DNA from 2 places in the Martinezella sp. CNPSo 3964 genome. Region 2 is predicted to be linked to the other one. Evidence: predicted binding sites of a transcription regulator. Region 2 holds the regulator's gene; the other holds the start of a gene.
What was found. Region 2 encodes HrcA, which represses chaperone genes, less so after heat shock. Its sites were predicted from a motif close to GTTAGCACTCNCNNNNNGNGAGTGCTAAC; they were not measured.
Positions count from the first base shown of each region.

Region 1: the regulator HrcA is predicted to act here: its motif matches at 1,365-1,393, upstream of groES (co-chaperone GroES).

Region 1 is NZ_JBXSOW010000001.1:1,199,384-1,205,468, reverse strand. It holds gene groL (chaperonin GroEL) at 1-937, opposite strand, end outside; gene groES (co-chaperone GroES) at 1,010-1,306, opposite strand; gene AC13Q5_RS05895 (TIGR01459 family HAD-type hydrolase) at 1,733-2,581, shown strand; gene AC13Q5_RS05890 (bifunctional riboflavin kinase/FAD synthetase) at 2,597-3,580, shown strand; gene mctS (two-component system sensor histidine kinase MctS) at 3,732-5,108, shown strand; gene mctR (two-component system response regulator MctR) at 5,105-5,746, shown strand; gene AC13Q5_RS05875 (DUF3311 domain-containing protein) at 6,014-6,085, shown strand, end outside.
Region 2 is NZ_JBXSOW010000007.1:262,306-268,390, reverse strand. It holds gene hemW (radical SAM family heme chaperone HemW) at 1-1,052, opposite strand, end outside; gene rdgB (RdgB/HAM1 family non-canonical purine NTP pyrophosphatase) at 1,083-1,733, opposite strand; gene AC13Q5_RS22455 (VOC family protein) at 1,745-2,161, opposite strand; gene rph (ribonuclease PH) at 2,173-2,889, opposite strand; gene hrcA (heat-inducible transcriptional repressor HrcA) at 3,062-4,150, shown strand; gene AC13Q5_RS22440 (GFA family protein) at 4,175-4,609, opposite strand; gene grpE (nucleotide exchange factor GrpE) at 4,825-5,466, shown strand; gene ptsN (PTS IIA-like nitrogen regulatory protein PtsN) at 5,608-6,072, opposite strand.

The DNA of each region.
Region 1 (6,085 bases), on a different contig from region 2:
TGACCGACTCGAGCTTGATGCCGAGGTCTTCGGAGATGACAGTGCCGCCCGTCAGGATGGCGATGTCTTCCAGCATGGCCTTGCGGCGGTCGCCGAAGCCAGGAGCCTTGACAGCAGCGATCTTCAGGCCGCCGCGCAGCTTGTTGACGACGAGGGTCGCAAGAGCTTCGCCTTCGACGTCTTCAGCGATGATGAGGAGCGGCTTGCCGGTCTGAACGACGGCTTCGAGAACCGGAAGCATGGCCTGCAGGTTCGAGAGCTTCTTCTCGTGCAGGAGGATGAACGCGTCTTCGAGGTCGGCGATCATCTTTTCCGGGTTGGTTACGAAGTAGGGGCTGAGGTAGCCGCGGTCGAACTGCATGCCTTCAACAACTTCGAGTTCGGTTTCGGCGGTCTTGGCTTCTTCAACCGTGATGACGCCTTCGTTGCCGACCTTCTGCATGGCTTCAGCAATATCGAGACCGATCTGCTTTTCGCCGTTTGCGGAGATCGTGCCGACCTGGGCAACTTCTTCCGAAGTGTTGATCTTCTTGGCCTTGGCCTGGAGATCCTTGACGACTTCTGCAACGGCGAGGTCGATGCCGCGCTTCAGGTCCATCGGGTTCATGCCGGCTGCAACAGCCTTGGCGCCTTCGCGAACGATCGCCTGGGCGAGAACGGTTGCAGTGGTGGTGCCGTCACCGGCGACGTCGTTGGTCTTCGAAGCAACTTCGCGGACCATCTGGGCGCCCATGTTTTCGAACTTGTCTTCGAGTTCGATTTCCTTGGCGACGGAAACGCCGTCCTTGGTGATGCGCGGAGCGCCGAAGGACTTGTCGATAACGACGTTACGACCCTTCGGGCCGAGCGTGACCTTTACTGCGTCAGCGAGGATATCGACGCCACGAAGCATCTTTTCGCGGGCGCTGCGGCCGAATTTTACTTCTTTAGCTGCCATGTTTGAAACTCCTGAATTCGCGTTTTCCGGGCTTGTCGCCCGTCAGCTGTATCGGAAAAGGGAACCGGCTGATTAGCCGATGATGCCCATGATGTCGGCTTCCTTCATGATCAGAAGGTCTTCGCCGTTGAGCTTGACTTCGGTGCCGGACCACTTGCCGAACAGAACGCGATCGCCAACCTTGACGTCGAGTGCTACGACCTTGCCGGACTCATCACGAGCGCCAGAACCGACGGCGACGATTTCGCCTTCCTGCGGCTTTTCCTTGGCGGTATCGGGAATGATGATGCCACCCTTGGTCTTTTCTTCCGACTCGACGCGACGAACGACGACGCGGTCATGAAGGGGGCGGAAATTGGTGCTTGCCATTGTCTAATCCCTCGATCAAATGACATTCACGGATCAGCGGGGGATCCGTATGGACTTTGTTAGCACTCATCATCCGAGAGTGCTAGCGACCGTGATTTAGGGGTGGCTTCCGGACGAGTCAAGAACAGCACTGTGAATTTTTTGCGGCGCGCATCGGCTTGTTTGGGGGATGATTAACGTCCACGGCGATCCCACGTAGCATATCGTTGCAAAGAGTCCCTCATTTTGATCTCGTGAAGAAGGGCGTGACAGCACCGTTTCGGGACCATCAATCCCGCTTCCTTCGCCACCTCACTTTGCCGCCCGCAGACCCTGTCTATGCCTGCTACTCGGGGCTTGTGCGATGCAAAAACCTTGTGGGCCGCTCTTGTAATTTGCCGGCCGGTTTGCGATGTCAGCCCGTGATTTATTTGATGCGAGGACGGCATGGGCAAACGGATCGAGAGCTTTCGCGACATCGGCGGACTTTATGATGTTGCGCTCTGCGATGTCTGGGGCGTGCTCCATAACGGCGTCACGGCCTATAAGGAAGCCTCCATCGCGCTCGAAGCGGCCCGCGGCGAAGGCCTTGCGGTCGTCCTCATCACCAATTCTCCGCGCGTCGCTCCCAAAGTGGTCGAGCAGCTGCGGGCGATTGGTGTTCCCGACAGCGTCTACGACCGCATCATCACCTCGGGCGACGTCACCCGCAAGCTTATTGCCGAGGGGCCGAAGAAGGTGTTCCTGCTCGGGCCGGAACGCGATATCGGCATCCTCGAAGGCCTTGACGTTCAACGTGTCGACGCCGGCGAGGCCGAAAGCATCGTCTGCACTGGCTTCTTCGACGACGAGACTGAGACACCTGACGACTACACCGATATGCTGACGGCCTGGTCCGCCCGCAACGTGCCGCTCATCTGCGCCAATCCGGATCTCGTGGTCGAGCGCGGCCATCGCATGATCCCCTGCGCCGGCGCCATGGCTGCCTATTACGAGCGGCTCGGCGGCCAGACGCGCATCGCCGGCAAGCCGCACCAGCCGATCTATGATGCGGCGATTGCCGCGGCTCGCGAGGTCAAAAGCGAATTTCCGCTGTCGCGCGTGGTTGCGATCGGCGACGGCATGCCGACCGACGTGCGCGGGGCGCTCGATTACGGTCTCGATCTTCTTTATATCAGCCATGGCATCCACGCCCGCGAATATGTCGTCGAGGGACACACGGATGAGGCAGCACTCGGCGCCTTCCTGGCGCGCGAGCAGGCCTCGCCGAAGTGGTGGATGCCGCGCCTTGTCTGAGGAGAGTGGCAGACGATGACCGTTTTCCATCGCAACGAAACCCGCGAGCCGCTTCCCGACGCCTTGAAGGGCGGCGTGGTCGCCATCGGCAATTTCGACGGCGTGCATCGCGGCCATCAGTCCGTGCTGACGCGTGCGTTGGAGATCGCCAGGGAACGCGGTGTTCCGGCTCTGGTGCTGACCTTCGAGCCGCATCCGCGAACCGTCTTCAAGCCTGATCAGCCCGTCTTCCGCCTGACCCCGGCACCGTTGCGGGCGCGGCTGCTCGAGGCCTTCGGCTTCAACGCCGTCATCGAATATCCCTTTGATCGCACTTTCTCGCAGCGCTCGGCGGACGAGTTCGTTCATTCGATCCTGATCGACTGGCTGCATGCCTCCGAAGTCGTCACCGGCTTCGATTTCCATTTCGGCCATGATCGTCAGGGTGGTCCGGCCTTCCTGATGAATGCCGGCAGCCATAACGGCTTCGGCGTGACGCTGATCGATGCCTTCCGCGACGAAAACACCGAGGTCATCTCGTCGAGTCGTATCCGTACGCTGCTCGCCGAGGGCGATGTGGCGCAGGCCGCCGGACTGCTTGGCTATCGCTATACCGTTCAGGCGCCTGTCATCGGCGGTGAGAAGCTCGGCCGCACGCTCGGTTTCCCCACGGCAAACATGCAGCTTCCGTCTGAGATATCGCTGAGGGCAGGCATTTACGCTGTTCGCTTCCGAACGGCCGATGGCGTCATCCGCGATGGCGTTGCCAGCTACGGCCGGCGCCCGACGGTGACCGATAATGGCGCGCCGCTGCTCGAGACCTTCGTCTTCGATTTCAGTGGCGATCTCTACGGCCAGGTCTGTTCGGTGTCCTTCTTTGGCTATCTCCGCCCCGAACTGAAGTTCGACGGTCTGGACCCGCTGGTCGCGCAGATCCGCAAGGATGAGGACGAGGCGCGTGCGCTGCTCGCCGGCGTCCAGCCGCTCGGCGAGCTCGATCGCATCATCGCCTTCGACTGATATTTCCCAAGTGGCTGCCGTTCGAATACGGCACCTTGCCGTTTCGAGGGAACTCTCCGATTGCGGGTGTGTATCAACACCGCTGGCAAGCTGTTGAATTCGTGTCCGACAAGGGCCATTCTTCTGCGCCGGTTCTTGGGAGGAGTAATCGTTGACATTACGCAATCAGATTATTGCGCTCGCGCTCGCGCCTCTCGTTATCTCGATCCTGGCAATCACGGCCTTCATTACCTGGCAGTCGGCCAATCTTACCAAGAACAATATCGAGACCTTCGAACAGAACATGCTGAAGGCAAAGGAAACGGAAATCGTTAACCTGACAGACCTCGCTGTCTCGGCCATTCAGGCGACCTATCGGGACGCCGCGCCGGACGATCAGGCCGCGAAGGATAAGGTAGCCGAGATCCTGACCTCCCTTGACTATGGCCCGGACGGATACTTTTTTGTCTACGATTATGATGGGAACAACATCGTTCATCCGCGTGAGGGATTTCGCAACGGCCGGAATTGGCTCGATTTGACTGATCCGGACGGGGACAGGGTCATCGCGGAGCTCATCAAGACGGCAAAAGCCGGCGGGGGCCTGCACCAGTACAAATGGGAAAAGCCCTCTACCGGCCGCATGGCCGATAAGCTCTCATTCGTGGTCGGCCTTGATAAATGGCACTGGGTCGTCGGAACCGGTGTCTATCTGGACGATATTTTCACTCAGACTGCGGCCGCCAATGCCGCCATGCGGGCAAACATAAAAGGAACCTTCATCGTCGTCACGTTGATAGCTGTTCCCGCCGTTCTGGTCGTTTTCACGACCTGCATGCTGCTGACGTTCCGTGAGCGACGCATGGCCGATGGCCGGCTCAAGGAGCTGACGCAAAGAGTGATCGATACGCAGGAGGAGGAGCGCGCCCGTCTTGCCCGCGAATTGCACGACGGCGTATCGCAGAATCTCCTTGGCGTGCGCTACGTCATGGATCTCGCCAACCGCAAGGTACGAAACCAGGTCGACGATGCCGCCACGACGATCGAGAAGGGTATCGATACCCTTAACAGCGCGATCAAGGACATCAGACGACTTTCGCACGATCTCCGCCCCCGCGTGCTCGATGATCTCGGCTTGACGGCCGCACTCACCGCACTCGCGAACAATTTCGGTGAGCGGACCGGGATCGCAACCGAGATCGAGGCTTCGGGCTTCACTAGCCTGCTGAAGCCCGAAGCCAATACAGCGCTCTACCGTGTCGCCCAGGAAGCCTTGAACAACGTCGAACGTCATTCCGGTGCGACGCGTCTTACGATCAAACTTTGGAGCGATCGGGGGCGTGCGCGCTTGAGAATTTCGGACAATGGTATTGGTTTTGAGGGCGCCGGCGACGGCAAGGGCGGGCTCGGGCTCAGGAACATGCAGGAACGGATGGCGCATTTCCGTGGCCTGCTTCTCGTTCAAAGCACGGCCGATGGCACGACGCTTATTGCGATGCTGCCGAAATCGGCCAATGCCTTGCTAAGAGCAAAGGTGGATGCGGCATGAGCAGAGGCAGGATCAGCGTTCTGCTGATCGACAATCACCCCGTGGTGCTGGATGGACTGAAAGCCGTGCTGGAGACTTTCGACCACATAGAGGTAGTTGGGACGGCAAGCCTTGCGCAAAGCGGCCTGGAGGTCGGTCGGCGGACACTGCCACAAGTGACCTTGATGGACATCAACATGCCGAAGCTGAGCGGCATCGATGCGATAGAACTCTTTCGCCGGGAGCTTCCTGAGACGCGGATCGTGATGCTGTCCATGCACGACAGCCGCGAATACATCTCCTCGTCGATCATGCGCGGTGCCGTCGGATATATCCTCAAGGACGTTTCGACCGACGAAGTCGTCTGCGCTATCGAAACCGTAGCGGCCGGCGGAACTTATTTCTCGTCGGGCGTTCGCGACATCTTGGTGGCGGACGCGCTGCAAAAAGAGGCCGACCCTCTGACACCCCGTGAGCGTCACATTCTGGGCTTGATCGTTACAGGCAGGAGCAATCGTGAGATTGCCGAGGAACTTCAGATCACGCCTGCTACGGCGGAAACGCATCGCAAGAATTTGAAGAAGAAGCTAGGCATCGCAACGACGGCCGGCCTGATCCGTTACGCCCTCGACCACGGCATCGCAACCACGGCGTTGTAACGCCCGTCTACCCACTTCTGGGTAGGCTCGACGATTTCGCATCAGCTAATATCTTGTTCGGCCAGCAGACTCGCCGTAGGACTTTATCAGCGGCTGCTCGCAGGCGGGCCGTTGGGAGGAATTCATATTCGTTGGTCTGGCTCTGCATAGCCAAAGCTCATCGGCTTCGGCCCTTGGGCGCTCATTGCAATCGCGGATCGATGCACCCCTTCCACTCTGACAACTGCAACAAGGTGGCGCGCAGACACCGCGTGAGAGGTATCGGACATGGACAAACGCTTTGGGACGGCGGCCTGCTGGCTGCTCGTCATTCCCTACATAGGCTTGCTTTGGGTTCCA
Region 2 (6,085 bases):
TCGGGGTCACGGCCGGAAAGCTGCTGCCAGCGGGCGAGATCGACGCCTTCGCGCAGCCGCAGTCCCATCAGCAGCAATTCGTCGGCCTGCTCATCGAACCCAAGCATTTCCTGGTCGACCATGCCGTGACCATCGCGCTCGACCATCTCGAGCCAGCTTTCCGGTTTGCGCTCGGTGGCGGTTGCCAGCTTTTGCGGTCCACGGGTCAGGCGGCCGTGGGCGCCGGGGCCGATGCCGGCATAGTCGCCGTAACGCCAGTAGGTGAGGTTATGACGGCTTTCGGCGCCGGGACGGGCGTGGTTGGAAACCTCGTAGGCTGGCATGCCCTCGCGCTCGGTAATCTCCTGCGTCGCTTCATAGAGCAGCGCCGACTGGTCGCCGTCGGGCACAATCAGCTTGCCGGCCTTGTGCAGGCCGTAGAAAGGCGTGCCTTCCTCGATGGTCAATTGATAGAGCGAGAGATGATCGACCGCATAGGAGATCGCCTCCTTCAGCTCGCGCTCCCATTCCTCGACCGTCTGGTTCGGCCGGGCATAGATGAGATCGAAGGACATGCGCGGAAAGATTTCGCGCGCCAGCCTGATCGCCTTCAGCGCATCGGCGACATCGTGCAGGCGGCCGAGGAACTTCAGGTCGCGGTCGTTCAGCGCCTGCACGCCCATCGAGACGCGGTTGACCCCAGCCGCGCGATAGCCGCGAAAGCGTTCCGCCTCGACGCTGGAGGGATTGGCCTCCATTGTGATTTCGATGCCGTCAGGCATGTGCCAGGTCCTGGCGATGCCGTCGAGGATCGCACCCACCGTCTCTGGCTTCATCAGCGAAGGCGTGCCGCCGCCGAGGAAGACGCTGGTCACCGTCTTCGGACCGCTGATCATCCGCATCGTCGCCATTTCCTTCAGAAAGGCAGCGGCGAAACGCTCCTGATCGACAGGCTGATGGCGGACATGGCTGTTGAAATCGCAATAGGGACACTTGGCCGCGCAGAAGGGCCAATGCACATACACGCCGAAACCGGGTTCGCCGGTATCGGGCAGCAATTGCGCTCCGCGCATCAGATCCTCGGTATCCACGATTTCCACGAACTAAGCTTGCGCCTCCAGGCAGGTTTCGACAAAGATCTTGAAGGCGCGGGCACGATGCGAGAGCGCCTGCTCATCGCCCGGCTTCCAGCCATGCTTCTGCTCGGCGCTCATTTCGCCGAACGTGGTCTCGTATCCCTGCGGCTGGAAGACCGGATCGTAGCCGAAGCCCTGGGTGCCGCGCGGCGGCCAGACGACGGTGCCTTCGACTTCGCCGCGGAAAAGCTCGGTATGTCCATCCGGCCAGGCAAGGCAGAGTACGCTGACGAAGCGGGCCGTGCGGCTCTCCGGTGAGGCGGCGCCAGCCTTCTCAAGCGCGGTCTCAACCTTCTGCATTGCCATGGCGAAGTCGCGCGTGCCATCAGCCGTTTCGGCCCAGTTGGCGGTATAGACGCCGGGATCGCCGCCAAGCGCATCGATCACCAGGCCGGAATCGTCGGAGAGCGCCGGCAGGCCGGAAGCATTCGCAGAGGCAAGCGCCTTGATCGTCGCATTTTCCTCGAAAGTCGTGCCCGTCTCGTCCGGCTCGATGAAGTTGAGATCGGCAGCGGACTTGGCGGCAAAGCCGAGAGGGCCGATGAGATCGCGAATTTCCTGGATCTTGCCGGCATTATGGCTGGCGACGACGATGGTCTTGGTATCGAGCTTGCGCATGTCTTGTCCTGTCAAAGGCCCCAGATGCGGGGCTCGGCGCATTCCAGGCTGTTGCCGGCCGGATCGCGGAAATAGATCGATCGGCCGCCATTCGGCCAGTGAAAATCGGCTTCGATATCGACACCGGCAGCCTTCAGCTTCTGCGCCATGGCCTCGATCTCGTTGCCATCGACGCGGAAGCACACGTGACCATGCCCCTTCGTGCCATGCGGCGGCACGGGCAAGGCACCCGGTTCGTGCGGCTTCACCGTTTCCCCGCTGTTGAAGATCAAGAGCACGCCCGGCCCGCAACGATAAAAGACGTGGCGATTGCCGCCCCGCGAAATCTTCTGCAGTCCGAGTACGTCACCATAGAAAGCCTCGGCCGCATCGAGATCGTCCGCATAGAGTGCGGTTTCAAGGACGCCTGCGAGGGCCGGATCAGCCATTCAAAATATCCTCAGGCGATGGCCTGCTTCTGCAGCTCCACCAGCTCGGCGATGCCGTTCTTGGCCAGATGCATCAGCGTGGCGAATTCCTCTTCGCTAAAGGGTGCGCCTTCAGCCGTTCCCTGGATCTCGACGATGCCGCCCTTGCCCGTCATGACGAAATTGGCGTCGGTTTCGGCCGAGGAATCCTCGAGATAGTCGAGGTCGATGACGGGCTGGTTGGCGAAGATGCCGCAGGAGATGGCGGCGATGTGATCCTTCAGCACACGCTCGACCTTCACCATGTTGCGGCTTTCCATCCACTTCAGGCAGTCGTAAAGCGCAATCCAGCCGCCGGTGATCGAGGCCGTGCGCGTGCCGCCATCTGCCTGGATGACGTCGCAATCGACCGTGATCTGGCGCTCGCCCAGTTCCTTGAGGTCGACGACGGCGCGCAGCGACCGGCCGATGAGGCGCTGGATTTCCTGCGTGCGACCGCCCTGCTTGCCGGCGGCTGCCTCGCGCTTCATGCGCTCGCCCGTCGCGCGCGGCAGCATGCCGTATTCGGCCGTGACCCAGCCCTTGCCGCTGTTGCGCAGCCATGGCGGCGTCTTGTCTTCCAGGCTTGCCGTGCAGAGCACATGCGTATCGCCGAATTTCACCAGGCAGGAGCCTTCCGCATGCTTGGAAAAATTGCGCTCGAACGATACCTTGCGCATCTGGTCGGTTTTTCTGCCTGAAGGCCGCATTCCACTCTCCTGAAAGTTCGTTGACCGCTTCTACGACCCACAGGCCGCTTTTGCAAAGGAAAAGCAGGCTGGAAAGCCCCTCGGCAGCCATGGCGACATTTTTCCCTTTTGCCATTGCTAACTGAATGATTATATTTTGGCTAAGGCTCAACGGAATGGATCTGACAGCGAAATGGTATTCACGACATCGTCGGTCTCGGATGTCATTGCTGCACTGGACGAACGCTCCAAGGAAATCTTCCGCCGCATCGTCGAAGGCTATCTGGAAAATGGCGAGCCATTGGGTTCGCGCAATCTTTCACGCCTGTTGCCGATGTCCTTGTCGCCGGCCTCGGTGCGCAATGTCATGAGCGATCTGGAAGAGCTGGGGCTCATCTACTCGCCGCATGTGAGTGCCGGCCGATTGCCGACCCAGGTGGGCCTGCGCTTCTTCGTCGATGCCTTCATGCAGGTCGGCGATCTCTCTGCCGAAGACCGCGCCAATATCGATCGGCAGGTGCGCGGCAGCAATCGCGACCAGCCAGTGGAATCGATGATGTCGGAGGCAAGCCGGGTGCTTTCGGGCATTTCACGCGGTGCCGGCTTGGTCATCACCTCGAAGAGCGATCCGGTGCTCAAGCATGTGGAGTTCATCCGGCTGGAACCGACCAAGGCGCTTGCCGTGCTCGTCGGCGATCACGATCAGGTGGAAAACCGCATCATCGAACTACCGGCCGGCACCACATCGTCGCAACTGACGGAAGCAGCCAATTTTCTCAATGCCCACATGACCGGCCAGACAATGCCGGAATTGCGGCGGCAGTTGCAAAGTCTCAAGGAGAGCGTGCGTCAGGAGCTGGATAGCCTCTCCCATCAGCTGGTCGAGCGTGGCATTGCCGTCTGGTCCGGCGGCGATGATGACGGCAAGCCAACGCAGCTCATCGTGCGCGGCCACTCCAATTTGCTCGCCGAAATCGGCGGTGTGGAGGATCTGGATCGCCTGCGCCTGCTTTTCGACGATCTGGAGAAGAAGGACAGCCTGATCGAGATCCTCAATCTCGCCGAAAGCGGCCCGGGCGTGCGCATCTTCATCGGCTCGGAAAACAAGCTCTTCTCGCTGTCCGGCTCGTCGCTGATCGTCGCGCCCTATCGCGACGAGGACGATCGCATCGTCGGTGCTGTCGGCGTCATCGGCCCGACGCGGCTGAATTATGCCCGCATCGTGCCCATGGTCGACTATACGGCCCAGCTGATTTCGCGGCTGACCCGGCCGGGGATCTGACGAGACGGATCTGACGGGCGACGGTCAATCGGGAAGCAGCATCCCCGATCCGCCCATTTCCGCCGGGAGATCCTTCTGCTTCGGCAGCCCGTCGCTCAGGTGCAGCACTGTCGTTTCATAGTTGACGTGCAGCGCCGGCTGGAAATCGAGGCCGGGCAGGACGGCGGCATAGACATCGGTCACGCCCCACAGCGGATGCTCGGTCAGCAGATGACCGCCGCAGACCGTGCACCATTTGCGCACGCTCTTCTCGGTCTTTTGGTAGCTGCCGATCTTGTCCGTGCCCTTGGTGACTTGAACGGCTTCCGGCGGCCAGAGCGAGAAGGCATTGACCGGTCCCGCCGACCATTCGCGGCAGGAATCGCAATGACAGTAACCCATCGCCATTGGCTCGCCGTCGACTGCAATTTCCACTGCGCCACAGAAACACTTGCCTGAAAGGGATTTGCCATTAGACATTGATGTCACCCCACGCTGTGCTGAGATGCACTTCAGCATACCACCGGGGAGGAGGGCTGAACAGTCGACGTCGCGAATGGTAGCCAGGAGCGGGGTGGTGTATTGCCATCGCCGCAAAGCCGCGAATTGGCTGTTCTTCTCGACAAAGCCTTGATTTTTTCCAACCAAACCTCGATATCGGGCACATCCAAAGACCAAGCAATTCGGAGACCGTCATGACCGACGAAACGACAAAAACCGGACCTGACGCCACGGCGGCTGACACGTCAGCGGATTTCGCGCAAAACGCAGCGGAAACCGTCGATGCGGCAGAACCGTTTCAGCCAGATCCGGTTGAGCTGCTGAAGGCCGAGAACGGCGAACTGCGCGATCGCTACTTGCGCCTCGCTGCCGAGATGGACAACCTCCGTCGCCGCACCGAGCGCGATGTGAAGGATGCAAAGTCCTATTCCGTGGCAAGCTTTGCCCGCGACATGCTTTCGGTGGCAGATAATCTGCGCCGCACGCTGGATGCCATCCCGGCTGAAGCGCGCGCCGGCGCCGATGCCGGCCTGAAGACGCTGATCGAAGGTGTCGAGATGACCGAGCGTTCCATGCTGTCGGCTCTCGAGCGTCACGGCGTACGCCAGCTCGAACCGGTCGGACAGAAGTTCGATCCCAATTTCCATCAGGCTATGTTCGAAGTGCCCAATCCCGAGGTGCCGAACAACACGGTGGTCCAGGTCGTCCAGGCCGGTTTCGCCATTGGCGATCGCGTTCTGCGTCCGGCCATGGTCGGTGTCGCCAAGGGCGGCCCGAAGATCGTGGAAAATGCCGAGCAGGGTGCCAACAGCCCGCTGGATGAAAAAGACGCCTGATCCTTTTCAGGCGATGGCAAAAGAAAAGAGCCGGATGATTTCAGATCATCCGGCTCTTATTTTTGCCTTGGTCCGATGCAATCCAATCCGTCAAAGCATGTCGCGCAAAAGTGGGCAGCGGTCTTGCGACAACGACGCACCTTAAGCGGCGTTCGATGCCTGCTCTTCGTTGAGGAATGCGTAAATGGCGGAGGCGGAATCGGTGGCGCGCAGCTTCGCGACCAGATCCTGGTCTCGCAAAACGCGGGCGATGCGGGAGAGTGCCTTCAAGTGGTCGGCGCCTGCGCCTTCCGGCGCGAGCAGCAGAAAGACGAGGTCGACGGGCTGGTCGTCCAGCGCCTCGAAATCGACAGGCGCTTCAAGGCGCGCGAAAATGCCGGCAATGGACTTGATGCTGGCAAGCTTGCCGTGCGGAATGGCGATGCCGTTGCCGACGCCGGTGGAGCCCAGGCGCTCTCGCTGCAGCACGACGTCGAAGATTTCACGCTCGGGCAGTCCGGTCAGCTTGGAGGCTTTGGCGGCCAACTCCTGAAGCAGTTGTTTTTTGGAATTTGCCTTCAAGGCGGGGATGATCGCATCTTGCTGTAGCAAATCTGCCAATGCCATTCTCTTTATCCTT